DNA from 3 places in the Shewanella sp. SP2S2-6 genome. Region 1 is predicted to be linked to each of the others. Evidence: predicted binding sites of a transcription regulator. Region 1 holds the regulator's gene; each other region holds the start of a gene.
The links. The regulator FliA, encoded in region 1, starts transcription of late flagellar genes. The targets are predictions, from matches to a motif close to CTAAAGNTNNNNNNNNNNNNGCCGATA.

Region 1 (7,062 bases):
CAGGAGTGCCATGTAACATAGCGCCAAGGGGTTTAATCACCACCTCTTCTTGGCCTATTAGGGCATCGACCACAAAACCAATTTGCATCATACCTAATTGTACAATCACCACATGACCATGCTTTTTATCGCCATGTTTAAAGGTGGTTTTGTTTCTATGTAGCCAGTGCTCCAAATAGAACAAAGGCACAGCCTTGTTACGCACTATGACGGTGAGTTGTCCGTCGACGATATTGGTCTTAGTGAGATCGAGATGGAATATCTCGTTCACGCTAGACAGAGGTAATGCAAACACTTGTTTAGCGACATCAACCATTAAGGTCGGCATAATCGCCAGCGTTAACGGTACTTTAATCTCAAGTATCGTGCCCTTACCTTTCATAGAATCAATATGCACTGTGCCGTTAAGCTGAGTGATACGGGTTTTTACCACGTCCATCCCAACGCCACGACCAGAAATATCTGAAATCTCGACCTTAGTCGAAAAACCGGGCGCAAAAATCAAATTATAAGCTTCGCTGTCAGTCATTCGCGAAGCTGAATCTTCATCGAGCACACCGCGCGTTATCGCGATTTTTTTCAGTTTTTCAGGGTCCATACCTGCGCCATCGTCTTCGATTTTCAGCAGTATATGGTCACCTTCCTGACTTGCAGATAAGGTAATAGTACCCGTTCTCGGCTTGCCATTGGCTTCACGCTCGTTTGGCATTTCAATACCGTGATCCACAGAGTTACGCACTAAGTGGACGAGTGGATCGGCAAGCGCTTCAACTAAGTTTTTATCTAGGTCGGTTTCTTCACCGACCATGATCAAATCAATTTCTTTATTGAGCGTACGCGCAAGATCACGTACTACCCGAGGGAAACGACCAAACACTTTCTTGATCGGTTGCATACGGGTTTTCATCACAGCGCCCTGTAAATCGGCTGTCACGAGATCTAAATTCGCAAGGGCTTTAGACATTTCCTCATCATCACGACTGATGCCTAAGCTCACTAATCGATTACGCACTAATACTAACTCACCGACCATATTCATGATTTGGTCGAGTCGTGCAGTATCAACACGAACCGTGGTTTCACCTTGAGGCACATTTGCTGAACTTGCTTTAGCAGGTGCTTTCTCTACAACCGCGATGTCTACTTTCGGTTTTGCGGCAACAACGGGGGCTGGCGCTGCAACTTTCGCAGGCTCAGGAGTCACTGCGGCTTTAGGTGCAGCTGCCACAGCTGGCGTGACTGGCGACGCTTTTACGTCAGCTTTCGCAGGTGCTCCGCCTTTACCATGGAGTTCATCAAGTAATCTTTCAAACTCATCATCGGTAATTTCATCGGCATCGACTATAGGTTGAGGCGTAGGTGCGGCGACAACCTTTGGTTTAGCCGGCACTTCTGCCTCGACTTTAAACTTGCCAGAACCGTGAAGTTCATCAAGCAATGCTTCAAACTCGTCATCAGTGATGTCATCGCCCGATGCAGGAGACGCTTTAACTGGCGCAGCTGGCTTAGCGACAACAGGATCAGAGACCACGGCGGTAGCCGCCGCAGGACCTTTTCCTGAGCCATGAAGCGCATCTAATAAAGCTTCAAATTCAGCGTCGTTGATATCATCAATACTTGAAGATGAGCTATGACTTATCTCTATAGGGATGTCTTGTGGGACGGGAGTTTCAACAATGGTTTCAACGACAGGCTCAGGTTCGACAATTTCGAACACCTCTGCAGACGCAACTTCAGATGGCAATGGCGCACCTGAACTCAGCATTTTAAGCCTAGCCAACAAACCCGAATCGGCAGGATCTTGCTGCTCGCCCTGCTGCGTTTGAGCAAACATGGTATTAATTGCATCAACAGCCTGCAAAATAATATCCATCAGCTCTGCATTGACGCTACGTTTACCAGTCCGTAATAAATCGAAGGTATTTTCAGCCTCATGACACACATCGACCATGGGAGTTAAGCTAAGAAAGCCTGCGCCACCTTTAACGGTGTGGAACCCTCTAAAAATGGCGTTTAGCAAGTTAGTGTCATCAGGATTATTTTCAAGCGCAACGAGTTGCTCTTGCAGAAGCTCTAAAATTTCACCGGCTTCGATTAAAAAGTCCTGGAGTATCTCTTCATCTACATCAAAGGCCATCAAATTGACTCCCAGTTAGAAACCCAGACTCGATAGAAGATCATCCACTTCGTCTTGACCCGTTACTACATCTTGACGAAGCTCGGCATTCATTATCGGCCCTTCCGCTTCAATATTATTTTTCTGAGCAATCTGACTTTCAATCATAGGCTGCTCACCAAATACCGTCAGCATAGAAACCAGATTACTTTCTACTTCCATAACCAGATCAATAACACGACGTATCATTTGTCCTGTTAAGTCTTGAAAATCTTGCGCCATCAATATTTGATTTAACAATTCACGCAGTCGAGTCGAGTCATTTGAACTACGGGACATAAGATCTTGGACATCGTGGCAAAGAACCTTAAACTCGCTGAGTTCTATTTCCCGGCGCATTAATTTGTCCCAAGATGGCATGACTTTTTGAATATTTACCGTTACGGCATTGGCCAAAGGTAAACATTCTTCTACCGCATCCATGGTTTTATTTGCCGCTTGTTCAGTCATGTCAATAACGTAATTTAAACGTTGTTTGGCATCGGGAATTTCTGTATTGGCTAATTCAGCTAGACGATTATCAACTTGAAAATCCATTAAAGCGCTATGAAGTTGCCGAGTTAATTTCCCTACCTCTTCAAATAATTCTCGTTGCAGTGGAGCAGCAAGCTCCCGAAATAAATCATCTGCCTGACGTTGCTCACCGACACTTAATAATTCAACCAAGTGCTGAGCTTGTTCGAGCGTGATGAGCCCTGATGTTTGTGACTTCATAGCTCATCCTTGCTCAAGCGAGTCGTTCGAATATTTTATCTAGCTTCTCTTTAAGCGTTGCAGCGGTAAAAGGCTTAACCACATATCCATTCACTCCCGCTTGAGCGGCAGCGATAATCTGTTCACGTTTTGCTTCAGCTGTCACCATTAATACGGGTAAATGCTTTAGCGAATCATCTGCGCGAATTGCTTTTAACAGATCGATGCCTTGCATACCGGGCATATTCCAATCTGTAACAACAAAATCAAAATCCCCCTTTTGCAACATCGGCAGGGCTGTTGAGCCATCGTCTGCTTCTTGGGTATTGTTAAACCCCAAGTCTCGCAACAAGTTCTTGATGATACGCCTCATTGTCGAAAAATCGTCAACAATGAGAATCTTCATATTCTTGTCCAAGGTTTCCTCCGGTGAGCTGACATTCTGTGCTCGATTAATAATTATACTTATGTCCAGTGCTTGAGTTTAGCTTTCAATCGCAACATTGCCTGACTTAATATCTGGCTAACACGCGATTCACTGACCTCAAGAATGGCGCCAATCTCTTTTAAATTCAATGCTTCATCGTAGTACAGGGATAACACTAATGCATCTCTTTCAGGCAATAATTTAATTGCCTCAACCAGCGCAGAATGAAATTGGTTCTCAGCTAATGCTTCAAATGAGTCATCATCGGACCGATCACTCACTGTAAGTATATCCTGAGATACGCCTAAGTCTTCTATCCCTATGATTTTTCCGACAGAAACATCGTTAAGAATATGATGGTACTCATCGAGCGTCATATCAAGTTTTTCTGCAATTTCTGTGTCGCGTGCATCACGGCCCAGTTCTTGCTCTAACTCATCAATAGCATGTGCAACCTTGCGGTTATTACGATGAACGGAACGAGGCACCCAATCACCACGGCGAATTTCATCTAACATCGCCCCTCGTATACGTATGCCGGCGAAGGTTTCAAATTTCGCACCCTTGCCACCATCAAACTTGGATGATGCTTCTAATAAACCCATCATCCCAGCTTGGAGTAAATCATCTAGCTGCACTGAGGCAGGTAGTCTGGCGAGTAAATGATGCGCAATTCTTTTAACCAACGGAGCATACTGTTCAACGATCGACGATTTATTGTCTAAACAAGTATACGCAGCGGCTTTATTCACTCGTTTTTTCCTCTTGAAAATCTGGTCGTTGCACTAAACGCTCAACGAAAAACTCCAAATGCCCACCAGGTTGCTGCGGTACAGGCCAGCTCAGAATTTTATTTGCCAATCCTTGATACGCAATCGCCGCTGGTGATTTAGGATAAGCTTCAACTACCAGTTTTTGCTTACGAACTGATTTACGTAAGTTTTCGTCAAATGGAATAGTTGCAACTAATTCAAGGGCGACATCTAAAAATCTGTCGGTCACTTTACTGAGTTTAGCAAATAATTCCATACCTTCGCGTAAACTACGCACCATATTGGCAACTATTTTAAAACGGAACACGCCATGCTCACGGCTGAGGATTTTTATCAGGGCGTAGGCATCAGTTATCGATGTGGGTTCATCACAAACAACGACCAGCACATCCTGCGATGCACGTGAGAAACTGAGCACCATATCTGAAATCCCAGCAGCAGTATCTACGACTAGAATATCAAACTGAGTCCGCATCTCACTGAAAGCGCGAATTAACCCTGCATGCTGCGCTGGGCTTAATTCCACCATCCCTTGCGTCCCTGAAGTGGCTGGCACTATGCCAATTCCCTTAGGGCCGCGAACGATAATATCGTCAAGCTCTGCATCACCAGAGAGAACATGGGAGAGGTTACGCTCGGCACGAATACCCAGCATGACATCGACGTTTGCTAAGCCAAGGTCAGCATCAAGTACCAAGACACGCTTGCCTTTTTCGGCTAATGCCACAGCTGTATTAATGGAAACGCTGGTTTTGCCAACGCCACCTTTACCACCTGTGACCGCGATTACTTTCACTTTTTCGTTATAGGGTTGATTCATCATACGTAAACCACTTGCTTGATCCAGGGTCATAAATCTACTCAAATGCACAGGCCATATTATCTGACCACGCTGTGTCTTGTAATGATTGTTGTTCTGTACTATCTAACGCTGCGAGTGCCTGTTGGGCTAAATCTAAGGTATCCGCAACTTTCATATCTTCAGGAACTCTTTGCCCATCAGTAACATAACTTAACGGTAATCCGTTTTGGATCAACACACTTAATGCCCCTGCTAACGACACAGATTCATCGAGTTTTGTAAGAACGACACCAGATAGGGGAATGCGTTTAAAATGATTGACTGCATCTTGCAATACACGGCGCTGTCCTGTCGCAGACAGTACCAGATAACTGCGGATAGGTATCCTGCTATTTGCAGTTAAATTATCAAGTTGCTGGTAAAGACGCATATCTCGCTGTCCCATGCCAGCCGTATCTATCAATACTAGCTTGCGATTTCTAAACTGATAAAGAATTTGCTCTAATTCATTCAGATCATGAGCTTGCTTTACAGGGCAGCCCATTATTTTGCCATAGGTTGCTAATTGCTCATAGGCTCCGATGCGATAATGGTCTGTCGTTATCAAAGCAACATGCTCTGCACCATGATGAGCTGCAAAACGGGCCGCAAGTTTAGCTAATGACGTGGTTTTGCCGACACCGGTTGGGCCAACTAAGGCCACCACACCGCCCTGCTTAACAATGTCATCACCTTGATTATCAAGCAAGTTAGCGAGACTTTGAGGTAAAGCTCTGACTAATTCTGCAGGCGTATAATGTTGGCTCAGCGCCGCTAATTTATTGGCAACCGCTGGGGAAAATTCTGCCTCAAGTAACTTGGCTTCGAGCATAGCTCCGACAGGGTCGATACGTTTTTTATGTTCTGTCATCAAAGAGGACACTTGATGTGTTAACAAATTACGCAATGAAGCTAGCTCATCACGCATTGCCTCAATATCGGCATTTTGTTTCTGTGATGTTTGTGGCTTCTTATCAAAAGCGGCAGGCGCTTCGCGACGCTCTACTTTGGCAGTAGCCGGCGCTTGTAAGCCCTTAGCCCATGCAGGTAAATCTGCATCAACTTGCTGATGCGACATCTGTTGATTCAAACGACTTTGCTGCTTCTCTAACAAGGCTTGTAATGAGTCAGCAGGTGCCGCAGGCTTTGCACGGGTTTCTACTCGTATAGGCTGCTTAGCGCCTAGGGATACGAGGTCGTCACTCACGTCCATAAAGGTTGGCGCTGGCGCAGTAGCTGCGGTTTTTGCTTTAGGCTCATCATAGTCAACGGCAGCGACAATTTCGATGCCACCATTCACTTTCTTATTTGACATAATGACGGCATCTGAGCCGAGTGTTTCTTTCACTTGGGCCAGTGCGGCGCGCATGTCTTTGGCAAAAAATCGTTTAATCTTCACTTATGCGTCCTCTACTGGCCGACTGCAGATACGATACGTATTTGCTTCTCATCAGGTATTTCTTGATACGAAATGACTCTGAGATTAGGAATAGTATGTTTAACAAAGCGTGACAGCGTCGCGCGTAACATACCTGACGTCAACAATATGGCGGGTTGTCCGACCATTTCTTGCTTCTGAGCCGCATCGGCAAGGGACTGCTGCATGCGTTCTGCAAGACCGGGTTCAATATTTGGACCATCACCACCGGTTGCCTGCATTGATTGATGCAACATCTGTTCCAACTCTGGCGCCAATGTAATGACGGGGATTTCTAACTCTGGACCAGAGATCTCTTGGACTATCATACGTTTCAATGCAATACGCACCGCGGCGGTCAAAACTTCAGTGTCATTACTCTTAGTGCCGTATTCTAACAAAGTTTGCACTATTGTACGCAAGTCTCTGACTGAAACCCCTTCATTTAACAGGTTCTGCATCACTTTTACGACATGTCCGAGTGGCATGACATCAGGAATAAAGCCATCCACCAGTTTAGGCGAGTGTTTCGCAAGCATATCCATCAGTTGTTGCACTTCTTCGTAACCTAACAACTTAGCAGCATTATTGGTCAGCAATTGGCTAATATGGGTTGCCACAACCGTGGCGGCATCAACAACCGTATACCCTAATGTTTGCGCGTGTTCACGTAATTCAGGAGCAATCCATACCGCCTCCAGACCAAAAGCTGGGTCACGCGTTTCAATACCATCG
Region 2 (7,062 bases), 140 kb from region 1:
GACGTTGAACTTTAGCGTCTTCGTCGACTTTTTTGAGCACATTACGTATGTTGGTTTCAAGCATTTTGGTGAAGCGCATGCGTACAGGCTTGCTCTTCATCATGATTTCTGGGTACAGCTTTACAATAAACTTCATGGGATTTCCGCGGGCAATTTTAAAACAGCAAAATTGGTTAAAAGAATAATCGGGGGATTATATACCCAAGCGACCTAAAAAGGGAAAAGTCTGCATTAGTCCAATAAAAAAAGCCGCAACAGAATTGCGGCTTTAGATACAGCGCGTATTGAGCCTATCTAAGGCGAATTGCCAACCTGAATTTCATCAGATTCCTTGGCTTTACCTTGCTCAATGGCAATTTCCACCCTGCGGTTACGGGCACGATTCTCCGGTGAATCATTTGGCACTATCGGATTGTTAGACGCCATGCCAACCACTTTCATCCTTTTAGAATCAAAGCCTTTAACTTGTACTAACTCGTGGGCCACAGCCACAGCACGTTTACTGGATAAATCCCAGTTAGAGCTATAAAGCTCATCGCTGATTTGCATATCATCCGTGTAACCCGATACCGTAATAATCCCTGGCACATCTTTTAGCAGTTCGCCAACAGAGCGCACCACAGGTTTAAATCGAGGCTGAAGGAAGCCCGAACCAGAGGCAAATGCACCCTTCTCACGGATACGGATAATAATCTGCTGACCTAAGGACTCAATTTCTATCGCACCATCGGTGATTTCTTTATTGAGTTCCTGCGCCATCTTCTTCACTTCTTGATTGATCTTATCCTGTGCCGCTGCCGCTTCGGCCTTAACCGCATCAGCCACTTCCTGCGCCGTTGCAGTGGCTTCGCCGCCACGCTGGGAACCACTTTGTTGCTGTACGCCGCCCGCACTGTCGTCTTCACCCGCTTGGTAATCCAATACAGGTTCCGTCATTTCATTAGTTTGCTGGTTGATAATTTCAATCGGCGTGGGATCGGGACGTCCTGGTCTAAATTCTAAGGCAATCACTGACGTCCCCTTCGGGATATCTTTGACTTCCACCTTATTTTGCACACCAAAGGCATACTTCATTGAGCCCGCGATCTGCTTAAACTTCATTACGTCCATTTCGGAAAATGACAATAACAACACGAAGAAACACATCAACAGCGACATCAAGTCAGCAAAGGTCGCCAACCACATCGGTGCTCCGGCCGGTGGACAGTTGCACTTAGCCTTAGCCATGGGCTACTCTCCGTCCGTTGTATCTATTTTGCGATTTTTCTCAGCCAGATAATTTTTCAAGAAGCCTTCAATCACCCGAGGGTTTTGTCCGTCTTGAATCGCCAATACCGCATCCATAATCAAGTTACGGTTCAGCATTTCTTCACCCATCCTAAGCGTTAACTTATCCGCGATAGGAAGACAAACCATGTTAGCGACCATAGCGCCATATAAGGTTGTTAACAAGGCCACCGCCATCGAGGGGCCGATGGATTTAGGATCTGACATGTTTGACAGCATGGCCACAAGACCCACCAGCGTACCAATCATGCCCATTGCCGGACCGACGTCACCAAACGCTCTAAAAATGCCGATCCCTGTACGATGGCGCTCTTCGGTCAGCGCAATATCCTTCTCTAAGGCCGCGCGCACCACTTCACCATCGTGACCATCAACAAGCATGTCGACGGCTTTTTGCATGAAACTGTTGGTAATTTGCGCTTCTTCTAAAGCTAAAAAACCGCCTTTACGGGCGGCATCAGCCATAGTCACGGACTGTTCAATCAAATCTTCTGGCTTATCAATCTTAAAAATAAACGCTTTGGCGGCGATTTTTACCGCGCTAAAAAACTGTTTAAGATTGAACTTCATCATCACCACGAAGAAGGACCCACCGAAAACAATAAGAATCGAAGGTACATCAACGAAAATCATTAAACCGCCGCTGGTGGCCATTGCCCCTAAGATGAAACCAAAGGCACCCACAATTCCAATTACTGTTGCTAAATCCACAACGGCTCCTCACTTTTCGTAATAAACGACATAATACTCACCCTAGGTAAGCAATAAGACTCAGCTGTTCCACTGAGTAAGATAATTCCAACGACACACATGCGAGCCTTGTCTATCAAGTTAAAAATTACCATACAAATGATGATACTATTGTCAGTTATCGGACACACACTAAGCAAGTTTAGCGACAATTTATATTTTCTGAAAAAATTTCAGTAACAAAGCGTGCTATTGAGCAAATATCTTTAGTCTGAATTTGACCCTTAAGCCGCCCTGATATACCTTGTGTCCGCTAAATCAAAGGAAGCATAAACGTGGCGAAGAAACCCGAAAATCTCAGTTTTGAAGAATCCCTTGGCGAACTCGAGCGCATTGTTACCGATCTAGAACAAGGCGATATCTCCCTCGATGACGCGTTAAAACAATTTGAACGTGGCATCAATCTGGTTCGAAATAGCCAAGCAAAACTCGAACAAGCCCAACAAAAAGTGGCCATTTTACTGAAACAAGATGAAAATGCGCCCCTATCCCCCTATGCCGTTGAGGGCGAATAAGCGTGTTAGTCAGTGCCATTCAAGAATATCAACAACGGGTTGATAATCAATTAAAACAGCGTTTTAGTACGCTTGAAGATACCGCTCCCCAATTAAAAGCCGCCATGACTTACGGCGCATTATTGGGTGGCAAACGCATTCGACCTTTCCTCGTATACAGTGTCGGACGCATGTTTGGGGTCGAGCTCGAAAAATTAGATGCCTGCGCCGCAGCCATTGAATGTATCCATGCTTATTCATTGATCCACGATGATTTACCCGCCATGGATGATGATGAGCTGCGCCGTGGTCAGCCCACTGTGCATATCGCCTTTGATGAAGCGACCGCCATTTTAGCGGGCGATGCACTGCAGACCTTAGCCTTTGAAATTGTCACCGAAGCGGTAGCTGGGATCAGCAGCGAGCAACATATCGCTATGGTCAGAGTATTAGCAAAAGCCTCAGGTTATCGTGGCATGTGTGGCGGCCAAGCGATAGACTTAGCCTCAACCGATAAACATATTGATCTTAAGGCATTAACTCAGCTACATAATATGAAAACTGGCGCCCTTATCAGTTGCGCCGTTGAGTTAGCGTTAATCGCCGCGAACGCGCCAAAAGATCAGTATGCTGCTATGATGGATTTTGCCCGTGCGGTCGGACTCGCCTTCCAAGTACAAGACGATATCCTTGACATAGTAGCCACCACCGAAGAACTCGGTAAGCCGCAAGGCTCTGATACTGAATCGAATAAGAGTACGTTTCCACAACTACTTGGACTACAAGGTGCACAAGACACCGCCAAACAACTGATCCAAGAGGCACTATCAGCGCTGGCTAAATTGCCATACAATAGCCAGTTAATTGCAGACTTCGCCCGCTATATCATTGAGCGAAGAATATAATAAGAGTCGAAGTATCTCGCTATGAGTTTGGACATTTCTCAGTTTCCCGTGTTGGCGCAGGCCAACACCCCCAATGAACTCCGCCAGCTTCCTCAGGCACTTTTACCACAAGTAGCCGACGAACTGCGCGAGTTCCTTCTTAAGTCTGTTGGCATGTCCAGCGGACATTTTGCCTCTGGGCTCGGCACAGTGGAACTCACTGTTGCGTTGCACTATGTCTACAACACCCCTTTTGATCGGCTGATTTGGGATGTGGGCCATCAGGCTTATCCCCACAAAATTCTCACGGGTCGTCGCGACAAGATGCACACCATTCGCCAAAAAGATGGCTTGCATCCTTTCCCATGGCGTGAAGAAAGTGAATACGACACTTTCAGCGTTGGGCATTCAGGCACGTCTATCAGCGCCGCACTGGCGATGGCGATTGCCGCAGAAAAAGAACAAGCGGGTCGTAAAGTCGTTGCCGTGATCGGTGATGGCGCCATGACTGGTGGTATGGTGTTTGAAGCCATGAACCACGCTGGCGACTTGCACAATGACATGCTCGTGGTATTGAACGACAACGAAATGTCGATCTCTGAAAATGTCGGCGCCCTCAATAACCATTTAGCACAACTGATGTCAGGCCGTTTTTACACTACGCTGCGCGAAGGCGGCAAGAAAGTGTTGAAAGGCATGCCCGTCATCAAAGAAATGGCCAAGCGCACTGAGGAACACCTCAAGGGCATGGTCGTTCCAGGCACCCTGTTTGAAGAGTTAGGTTTCAACTATATCGGTCCTATCGACGGCCACGATGTTGATGCTCTGGTCGAGACCATGCGTAATATGCGCAATCTTAAAGGTCCACAGGTGCTGCACATCATGACGAAGAAAGGTCGTGGTTATGAACCTGCTGAAAAAGATCCTATCGGTTGGCATGCCGTGCCTAAGTTTGACCCGTCGCTGTTTAAAAAGCCGGCCACCAAACCCGGTTTACCGACCTTTTCCCAAGTCTTCGGTAAATGGTTATGCGACATCGCTGAGCAAGATGAGAAAGTGTTAGCGATTACGCCTGCGATGCGCGAAGGCTCGGGTATGGTTGAGTTTTCCCAGCGTTTCCCGAAACAATATTTCGATGCGGCGATTGCCGAGCAGCATGCAGTGACTTTAGCCGCAGGTTTTGCCTGTGAAGGCTTTAAGCCTGTGGTGGCGATTTACTCGACCTTCCTGCAACGCGCCTACGATCAACTTATTCATGATGTGGCGCTACAGCAATTACCGGTATTGTTCGCTATCGACCGCGGCGGTATTGTCGGTGCCGATGGTCCAACTCACCAAGGTGCATTCGATTTAAGCTTTATGCGTTGCATCCCCAACATGGTGATCATGGCGCCGTCGGACGAAAATGAATGTCGTCAAATGCTCTACACTGGCTATTGCTATGATGCGGGTCCAAGTGCAGTGCGTTATCCAAGGGGCAGTGCTACGGGAGCGATGCAAGTCGAAGCGATGACGGCATTACCTATTGGTAAAGGCGTGATCAAACGTGTGGGCAAGCGCATTGCCATTCTCAACTTTGGCACCTTGTTAGCCTCGGCGTTAACCGCTGCCGAAAGCTTAGATGCAACGGTTGTCGATATGCGCTTTGTAAAACCGCTCGATGTTGATTTAGTCAAAGAGATGGCGCAAAACCACGAAGTGCTCGTCACTGTGGAAGAAAATGCCATCATGGGCGGCGCAGGTACTGGCGTACTTGAACAGCTTCAAAAGCTGCGAATGCCCAAGGACGTGCTTCAAATTGGTTTGCCTGATGAATTTATCAAACATGGCTCACCCGAGGAAGTTACCCATGACTTGCAACTGGATGCCGAAGGCATACTGGCGCAAATCAATGCTTATCTAGCGCAATAGGCTGAACTTGCTTATCTCGTTAAGACGCTAAATGTTATCAATAAAAAATTCCGCCCATAAAAAAGGACTGCAATTGCAGTCCTTTTTTGTTGCTGTCTTTTATAACAGCGGCTGATCCAATAAAGCTTAAGCTTCGATATCTATCGTCGCAGTTTCTTGGTTTGGGCCACCCTGTGACACCATCACCATCGCAGGGCGCAGCAAGCGACTGTTCAGCTCATAACCCTTTTGCATCACCAACATCACAGTGTTCGCAGGGAACTCGGCGCTTGGCTGCATGCCAATCGCTTGATGTTGATCAGGGTTAAATGACTGACCTTGTGGATCAATTTGCTTAACACCAAATTTAGCCACCGCAGTGAGTAAGCTTTTTTGAGTTAACTCAACACCTTGATAAATCGCTTTAGTCGCTTCATCTTCTGGGTTTGTACCCATTAGCGCGCGCTCCATGTTATCAAGCACAGGCAAAAGTTCATTGGCGAACTTTTCCAAGGCAAACTTGTTCGCCTTTTCCACATCCATTGCCGCACGACGACGAATGTTATCGACCTCGGCTGCGGCGCGGATGACTGAATCCTTCTGCTCTTCAACTTTCGCCAAAGCTTCAGCGAGTAACTGTTCCAGCTCTTCAATACGGAAATTGGCCTGGGTAAGCTCATCGATCAGACTTGCTTCTGCGGTAGATACTTCAGACTCTACACCCTCTTGGATCAGATCCTGTTCTGCTTTAATCGATTCGTTGCTCATTTTCACTCCAGCTAAAAATGCTTTGTTTCTGAAATACTCTGGGCATATTATGGGGATCAATTTTGACGTTTCAAGGCCTAAGGCCAGATCTAGCATAAATATGACCACAAAGTTTCATACTATCGGCCTTATCGGCAAACCTCATCACCAAGGGACCAACCAAACCTTAAAACGTCTGCATCATTGGCTGACAATGCAAGGCTTTGAAGTCTTAGTGGAAGAGCGTGTTGCTACCGAACTAGGGCCCAATATCGAGGCGGTCGATTTGCTAGAAATTGGCGCGCGCTGCGACTTAGCCATAGTCGTCGGTGGTGACGGTAACATGCTTGGTGCAGCTCGGGTATTAGCCCGCTTCGATTTAGGCGTGATTGGCGTTAACCGCGGCAATTTAGGCTTTTTAACCGATCTGCCGCCCGATGCCTTTGAAGAAGCGCTCGCCAAGGTACTCGACGGTGAGTTCGATACCGAGCATAGATTCTTACTCGAAGCCGAAGTCTATCGCCACGGTATGCTCAAGGCGAGCAATACCGCCGTCAACGAAGCCGTACTCCATCCGGGTAAAATTGCCCACATGATTGAGTTTGAGGTCTATATTGACGATCAATTTATGTACAGTCAGCGTGCCGACGGCATGATAGTGTCAACGCCAACCGGTTCGACGGCTTATGCCCTCTCCGCTGGCGGCGCTATCCTGACGCCTAATTTACAGGCCCTGATTTTAGTGCCTATGTTCCCGCACACTTTGTCGTGTCGCCCGATTGTCGTCGATGCCTGCAGCACGATAAAAATGGTTGTGTCACCCGAAAATGGCGAGAACCTCGAAGTCAGCTGTGATGGCCACGTGCATCTAGCCGTGTTACCGGGCGATGAAATCATAGTGCGCCGCAGCTCTGAACGTTTACGTTTAATTCATCCTAAAGGTCACAATTATTTCCACGTGCTGCGAACAAAATTAGGCTGGGGCAGCAAGTTGTTTTAAGCCTGCGCAT
Region 3 (7,062 bases), on a different contig from region 1:
CGGCGATGCGTGATGAAGTCAAGCATTTGCGGGACTTGTTGATCAAGGCCTAGATTTACCTTAACGCTAAAGATTAAAAAAGCCGTCCAGCAATTATGCTGCGACGGCTTTTTTATGTCTGTCAGAGAATTACGCAGAGACTTTTACGGGACTAAACTTCAACGTGATGAATACCGCTAAAGCACAAATCAGCCCACAGATTAAGCCAACCAAATGCGCCTCAGTTGCCACGCGCGCGCCTATCATGGCGGTGACATCATTGCTGGCGCCATAAAGCTGTTCGTGGCCAACCTTGATGATAACGCCAAGTAACAGCAGATAGCCTGAGCGCAGCTTGCGGACAATATCCTGCACCGCGCCGAAGGCGAATAAGCCGTGCAACATACCGCTTAAGCCGACATAACCGAGCAATTGCGGGTAGCCCAAATATAAGCCTATGCCTTCTAGTAAACATAATACGAGGAATAGCGCGCTTAAGCCTTTGAGATGGTAGTGGAAATGATGCAAAAACAGCACAACCCACAGACCCGCAAGATTCATCAACAGGTGCCACTGATTCGTGTGAAGTAAATTACCGCTGATTAAGCGCCACCATTCACCATCAGCAATAGCACTGCGGCGATAGGCGAGCAGGTTGTCGACAGCAGGACTGGCTAAGCCTGCGACATACAAACCCGCACACATCAGACTCACTATCAGCGCGACCCAATAGGGACTGCGTGTCATGCATTTGGCTCGCTAGCGTCGAGTGAAGCCATGACTGTGGTTTTATCCTGCAGATAGTCGTCCAAACCACGTTTACGCAGATGACAAGCCGGGCAATCGCCACAACCATCACCAATCACGCCGTTATAGCAAGTGAGGGTGTGGTGGCGAACCAGATCGAGTTGCTGATATTTATCCGCCAGCGCCCAGGTTTGAGCCTTATTGAGCCACATTAAGGGCGTGATGATCTTAAGTTGTTTATCCATGCCTTGAACTAAGGCTGACTCCATCGCTTTAACAAAATCGTTGCGGCAATCTGGGTAACCCGAAAAGTCGGTTTCACATACGCCGGTGATAATCGCTTCAGCGCCTAATTGATAGGCATAAATGCCCGCAAGCGTTAAAAACAGAATATTACGTCCAGGCACAAAAGTATTCGGCAGCCCATTTTCCATTAGCTCATGTGAAACCGGTATCGCATCACGGGTCAGTGCCGATATCGCTAACTCATTGAGTAAGGTGACATCCATGACTTTATGGCTGGTGATCTTCAAGCGTTTTGCTAAGGATTTGGCGACTTCAATTTCTTCGCGGTGACGTTGACCGTAGTCAAAGGTGATCCCGTGAACTTCATCGTACTGGGTTAGGGCTTGGATAAGACAGGTTGTCGAATCTTGTCCGCCACTGAATACTACCACTGCTTTGGACGCTAAGGGTTTTGACACTAAGCTCGTTGACATAAAGGATTTCACTTAACCGTAGAACACTTATAAATAGGCCGTTAGTGTAACTCAGGCCATAGTCCTTGCAAACTCTGGCGATCTGCATCAAATAGGCTTTCTCGGCGCAAAAACTTGCAGCTCAAGCTAAAATCCACTATAAATGCCGCCCCAGAAAAGTGGAACGCCAGCATGAACTACCCAGTCAACGAAGTATTTGAAACCATTCAAGGTGAAGGTGTCTTTACCGGAGTGCCCGCCATATTTGTCCGCCTGCAAGGTTGTCCCGTGGGATGCGCTTGGTGCGATACGAAACAGACATGGGATGTGCTTGAAGTGAATAAAGTGACGCCAGAGCAAGTCATTACCGTAGACGGCACTATTGGGCGCTGGGCAGAACATACGGCGCAAAGTCTTATTGCTGCTTTTCATGCCAAAGGTTTCACTGCGCGCCATATCGTGATCACCGGCGGCGAGCCTTGTATGTACGATTTACGCGAATTAACTGAAACCTTGCACAACCAAGGCTTTGCTACCCAAATCGAAACCAGTGGCACCTTCGACATCAATTGTGCCGATGATACTTGGGTAACGGTATCGCCCAAGGTGAACATGAAAGGTGGCTATAAGGTATTAACGCAGGCGCTGAACCGTGCCAATGAGATCAAGCATCCCATCGCCACTGAAAATCACATTGCTGAACTGGATGAGTTACTGCAAGACATCGATATTTCCGCTAAAACGATTTGCCTACAGCCGATTAGCCAAAAGCCCAGAGCGACTGAACTGGCGATGAAGGTGTGTATTGCCCGTAATTGGCGTTTATCGATCCAAACCCATAAGTATTTGAATATTGATTAATGCCCTTCAGTTAATCTATAAACGATAAAAAAACGCCTCACAATTGTGGGGCGTTTTTTATGACTGACGTTTAGCGGTGGACTTTAAAGCCGTCAACTCAAAGGATTTCATCGAGTCGATTAATCAAGCTCGCTTAGCTGACCAAAATGATTGAATGCCGCAAGTTGGCGCTGATAGGGGGCAATATCACCGACGTTAGCTGCAATCCAATCAGCATCGTAATAGGTATCGAGGTAACGTTCACCCGAGTCGCAAATTAAGGTGACGATTGAGCCTTGTTCTCCACGCGCTTGCATTTGTACGGCAAGTTGCAATGCGCCGTAAAGGTTAGTGCCTGTCGATGCGCCGGTTTTACGGCCAATCAGTTGCTCTAACCAATGAATCGTCGCTACGGAAGCCGCGTCGGGGATTTGCAGCATAGAATCCACAACGCCAGGAATAAACGATGGCTCGACTCTTGGTCGACCTATGCCTTCAATTTTACTGCCATTGCAACAGGTTAAGCTGGCATCGCCGCTCTGATAAAAATCAAAAAATACCGAGTTTTGCGGATCAACTACGCAAAGCTGGGTCGCCAACCTTTGATAGCGGATGTAGCGGCCTATGGTCGCCGATGTGCCGCCTGTGCCCGGACTCATCACTATCCAACGCGGGATAGTATGTGGCTCGCGCTCCATCTGATTGAAAATCGAATTGGCAATATTGTTATTACCGCGCCAGTCTGTTGCGCGCTCGGCGTAGGTGAATTGATCCATGTAATGGCCGCCCAGCTCTGCGGCTAGGCGCGCCGATTCGGCGTAAATCTCACTGGAATGGTCGACAAAATGACATTGGCCGCCATAGAAAGTGATCTGTTCAATCTTCTTTTTAGCCGTGCTTTTAGGCATCACGGCAATAAAAGGTAAACCGAGTAAGCGGGCAAAATAGGCTTCAGAAATCGCTGTGCTGCCCGATGAGGATTCGATAATGGGCGTACCTTGCTTAATCCAGCCGTTACACAGGGCATAGAGGAAGAGTGAGCGGGCGAGGCGATGCTTTAAGCTGCCTGTCGGGTGGGTACTTTCATCTTTAAGATAAATATCTATGCCATCGAGCATAGGTAATTCAAGCTTAATCAAATGGGTATCGGCGCTGCGCTGAAAATCCGCTTCAATCTTGCCTATCGCATGGGCTTCCCACGTTGGGCAGAGTCTGTGAGCGCTGTGTGAGTCCACTGGCGGTTGAATTGTGTTAGATATCATCATAGTCACTTCGAAAGGGATCATTTTTAGAGCATATCACAGGGACGGGCAAAGCGGTTTTATTGGATCTGCTTGGCGTTACTCGCTTGGGGGCATTAGCTTGAAGTCGCGCGAGGCGTGATTGATGTTAAAGACAAATATTGCGAACTAAAAAGATGGCTTCAAACAGAAGTGCAGTTTAATACAAAGAATGTAATTAGAACAAAATGAATAGATGAAGCTATGGCAGATAAAACTGGAATAGACAAAACGGAAGTTGAACAAGAGCGGTATATACAATGAAAGAAATGGTGGAGGGAGAAGGATTCGAACCTTCGAAGGCTGAGCCGTCAGATTTACAGTCTGATCCCTTTGGCCACTCGGGAACCCCTCCACAAACTTTCTTTACTTTTAAAACTCAACCAAACATTGGCCATGTTTGGTACTTGAAAATGATTATCTGCGTTAGAGATAAAGATGGTGGAGGGAGAAGGATTCGAACCTTCGAAGGCTGAGCCGTCAGATTTACAGTCTGATCCCTTTGGCCACTCGGGAACCCCTCCACGAATACCTTTAACGCTTTTGTAAAACTCTACATCATTTTCGAACAACACTCACAAACTTACAGTGCAAATGGTGGAGGGAGAAGGATTCGAACCTTCGAAGGCTGAGCCGTCAGATTTACAGTCTGATCCCTTTGGCCACTCGGGAACCCCTCCTCAATTGCGGCCGCCATAGTAGTCAGAAACCTTTTGCATGTAAATACCCAATTTAAAAATTTTCCTAAAGTTATGCATCAAATGGTCGATTAACTAACAACGAATTGTTTTGACGATGTTTTTTTATGCAAATTGATGTTCCTTTAGTCAACGAAGCCCAAATTGGCACCCGCTTAAACGCGGCGATAGAAAACGACAGACGGGGCGAATTCGCCCTGTTGCTGTCGTTACTGTCGGTTGACGCACGGGACATGGCGCAATTTCAATGGCAAAACGAGCTTGATATGGCGCAAAAATTACAGCGTCAGTTCGAATTACCACCGCAGCAAAGCTTAATGGCGGATTTATCTTGTGCCGAACCTGTAGTCGATAACAGCAGTATTTTTATGGCTCAAGGTCCGCGGGCATTTCAATTACAGCAGGCACTGCGACCGGAAGCGTTAGTGATCCGAGGCGGTGAGAGCGTTGCAATGGCCGAGGCCCTGAGTAACTGTGATCATGTCACCCAGCTCAGGCAGAGGGGCCAACTCAGCGCGCCTAAGGTTGAAATCATGCATTTTGCCGATCAATTGGCAATCCAACGTAATCTCGTGCCTCTGCTCGCTTCAGCCTAGGGCAGTCTTCCCGTAAGTGGTCTTCAATGCCAATCGAGTCAATCTGCGCCATTTCAGTAAATAAGCGTGAGCTAAAGCCAGTTATCTTGAGGCTTAATTACCTATAATTCTGATTAACCTATCGAGTTAGCCACTTACCGCGCAAATAAATTAGCGAGCATAGTTTAGTGATGCCGTTAATCAGTCGCTTTATAAATAAGGAATACAGATGAAAGGCATAATAGAAGCACAGAATCCGGCAGTGAATGACACTTGCACCGATTGTGGCAGTTTTGTCGATATCGGCGCCGTCATTGATGAACACGATACCTTATTGACGTTAAATTTTGTTGGCGATAGCGCGCAAACAGATGCAGAAAGTATGGCGAGCCGTGCCCAAGCTCGATTTGCTGAAGTACAAACTGAGTTTGTGACCACGGCGGCGGGTATCGATTTACTGCTGACCTTTGGTGTGAGCGCCGAGAAAATGATTTTCCAATTGGAAAACGGTTTATAAGTTTTTGTGCAGCACTTTTAGCGGATAGAATTCGAACTTAATCGTTTTAACTGTCTAAAAATGCTGCAGTTGTTAACTGAATTGTAATAAATTGTGCCACATGTTGCTGCACTTACAATAGATAGTGTAATCTGCCTCCAAATAAGAATAATTCAATCAGCTTAATTGCACATTTCAAGCTACGTTTGCGCGTAGCAAAGACCTTTAGCCCAACACGAAGTTTTGTAGGGAATCAGCGTGAAGCGACGTCAGCATCAGCATTTATTGGAGTCTTTGGTTCAGTCAACTGCAAAACAGCAGGGCGATTTCACCAAGACAGCAGAGTTAGCCACAGAGTTGTTGTGCCAGAATTTAACGGTTTCTTTGGTGTCAGTGTGGACGTTTTCAGCTGATCAACAAACCCAAACACTCGTTGCACAATTTGGTTCTATGATGTTGCAAGACATTCATAGGCCTAAACTATTACAAGCTTGTCCCCGTTATGTGCACGAGCTTAAAACCCTGCGCCATATCGATGCTGGCAATACGCTGACCGATCCCCGTTTAAGTGAATTGGCAGAGTGCTATTTTATCCCGCGGAATATCAATTCGAGTCTCGACATCGCCATTCGCATCAACGGTCGTCTCGAAGGTGTGCTCTGCATCGAGCGGGCGCAATTCACTCCCCATTGGCACGACAGCGAAATCCACCTATCGTGCCAGATGGCCGATCAATTAGCCCTGACCTTAGCGACAAAACACAGCTACGACAAAGAAGAAAGTTTGAGCCTATTTCGCTGCGCGACGGAGCAATCGCGACAGATCAGCATGCTCATTAATTTGCATACTGAAAAAGTCGAGTATGTGAATCAGGCACACAGTGAAATCACTGGCATGCCCCGTGAGCAGATAATCGGCGCAAATATCCGTGAATTGGCTTTTTTTAAGCAGCATGCCCAATTAGCCGAGCAAACCCTAGCGCAGATATTTAGGGGCGAGATTGCCAAAGGCGAAGTGCAGTTTAGTCGTGCCGATGGCAGCCGCTATTGGCTGACATACGTCTTGAGTCAATTCATTACTGATCGCGGCAATCATTATGCCTTGGTCTCGTGTGAAGAAAATACCGATGAGCACAACTACAAGTCAGAGCTTGAACGCCTCGCTTGGCGCTGTGGATTAACGGGGCTACATAACCGCACCCACTTTAATCGAGTGCTTGAACGTACCAATAAAGGTTTGTTGTTATTAGTTGATTTAGTAGGATTTAAGCGGTTTAACGATACCTATGGTCATGAGAATGGCGATAGCTTGTTGATTGAAATTGCCCGCCGTTTGAAACATTTCTCCGAAATCAATAAAGCCACCGAAATTGCCCGCGTCGGCAGCGATGAATTTGCCGTATTGTTGACCGATGATAACGCGGTATACGATCTCGACTATTTTAGTACGCGTCTGTATCAGCATCTGGCTATGCCTATCTTAATCGGTCGCGAGCAAGTCGAGCCTAAGCCTGCCTTAGCTGTGGTTGATATCGCCTCGGTGGCGAGTTTGTTTGCGCCGTTAACCTGTGCCGATATTGCTGTTCAGTATGCTAAAAAGAAAAAAGGCACTGCAATCCAAGTGTTTAACAGTACTTTGTTGAGCGCATTTAAAGAAGATGCACAGATAGAGCGCGATTTACACAGTGCTATTCGTGGCCGTCAGTTTGAGCTTTATTATCAGCCACTGAGGGATTTAGAGCAGAATACC

Region 2: the regulator FliA is predicted to act here: its motif matches at 2,157-2,183, upstream of pomA (flagellar motor protein PomA).
Region 3: the regulator FliA is predicted to act here: its motif matches at 4,289-4,315, upstream of Q4Q57_RS13520 (VC2046/SO_2500 family protein).

Annotation. Positions count from the first base shown of each region.
Region 1 covers NZ_JAUOEQ010000004.1:6,452-13,513, forward strand. Annotated here, with positions in the region: gene Q4Q57_RS04585 (chemotaxis protein CheA) at 1-2,137, opposite strand, end outside; gene Q4Q57_RS04590 (protein phosphatase CheZ) at 2,153-2,890, opposite strand; gene cheY (chemotaxis response regulator CheY) at 2,904-3,287, opposite strand; gene Q4Q57_RS04600 (RNA polymerase sigma factor FliA) at 3,335-4,048, opposite strand; gene Q4Q57_RS04605 (MinD/ParA family protein) at 4,041-4,922, opposite strand; gene flhF (flagellar biosynthesis protein FlhF) at 4,927-6,309, opposite strand; gene flhA (flagellar biosynthesis protein FlhA) at 6,321-7,062, opposite strand, start outside.
Region 2 covers NZ_JAUOEQ010000004.1:142,699-149,760, forward strand. Annotated here, with positions in the region: gene thiI (tRNA uracil 4-sulfurtransferase ThiI) at 1-136, opposite strand, end outside; gene Q4Q57_RS05175 (flagellar motor protein MotB) at 295-1,227, opposite strand; gene pomA (flagellar motor protein PomA) at 1,231-1,998, opposite strand; gene xseB (exodeoxyribonuclease VII small subunit) at 2,313-2,552, shown strand; gene ispA ((2E,6E)-farnesyl diphosphate synthase) at 2,555-3,436, shown strand; gene dxs (1-deoxy-D-xylulose-5-phosphate synthase) at 3,458-5,326, shown strand; gene grpE (nucleotide exchange factor GrpE) at 5,453-6,073, opposite strand; gene nadK (NAD(+) kinase) at 6,174-7,052, shown strand.
Region 3 covers NZ_JAUOEQ010000018.1:68,857-75,918, reverse strand. Annotated here, with positions in the region: gene uvrB (excinuclease ABC subunit UvrB) at 1-53, shown strand, start outside; gene rrtA (rhombosortase) at 130-726, opposite strand; gene queC (7-cyano-7-deazaguanine synthase QueC) at 723-1,445, opposite strand; gene queE (7-carboxy-7-deazaguanine synthase QueE) at 1,617-2,285, shown strand; gene Q4Q57_RS13540 (PLP-dependent cysteine synthase family protein) at 2,405-3,550, opposite strand; tRNA gene Q4Q57_RS13535 (tRNA-Tyr) at 3,815-3,899, opposite strand; tRNA gene Q4Q57_RS13530 (tRNA-Tyr) at 3,984-4,068, opposite strand; tRNA gene Q4Q57_RS13525 (tRNA-Tyr) at 4,140-4,224, opposite strand; gene Q4Q57_RS13520 (VC2046/SO_2500 family protein) at 4,350-4,838, shown strand; gene Q4Q57_RS13515 (DUF406 family protein) at 5,047-5,334, shown strand; gene Q4Q57_RS13510 (EAL domain-containing protein) at 5,572-7,062, shown strand, end outside.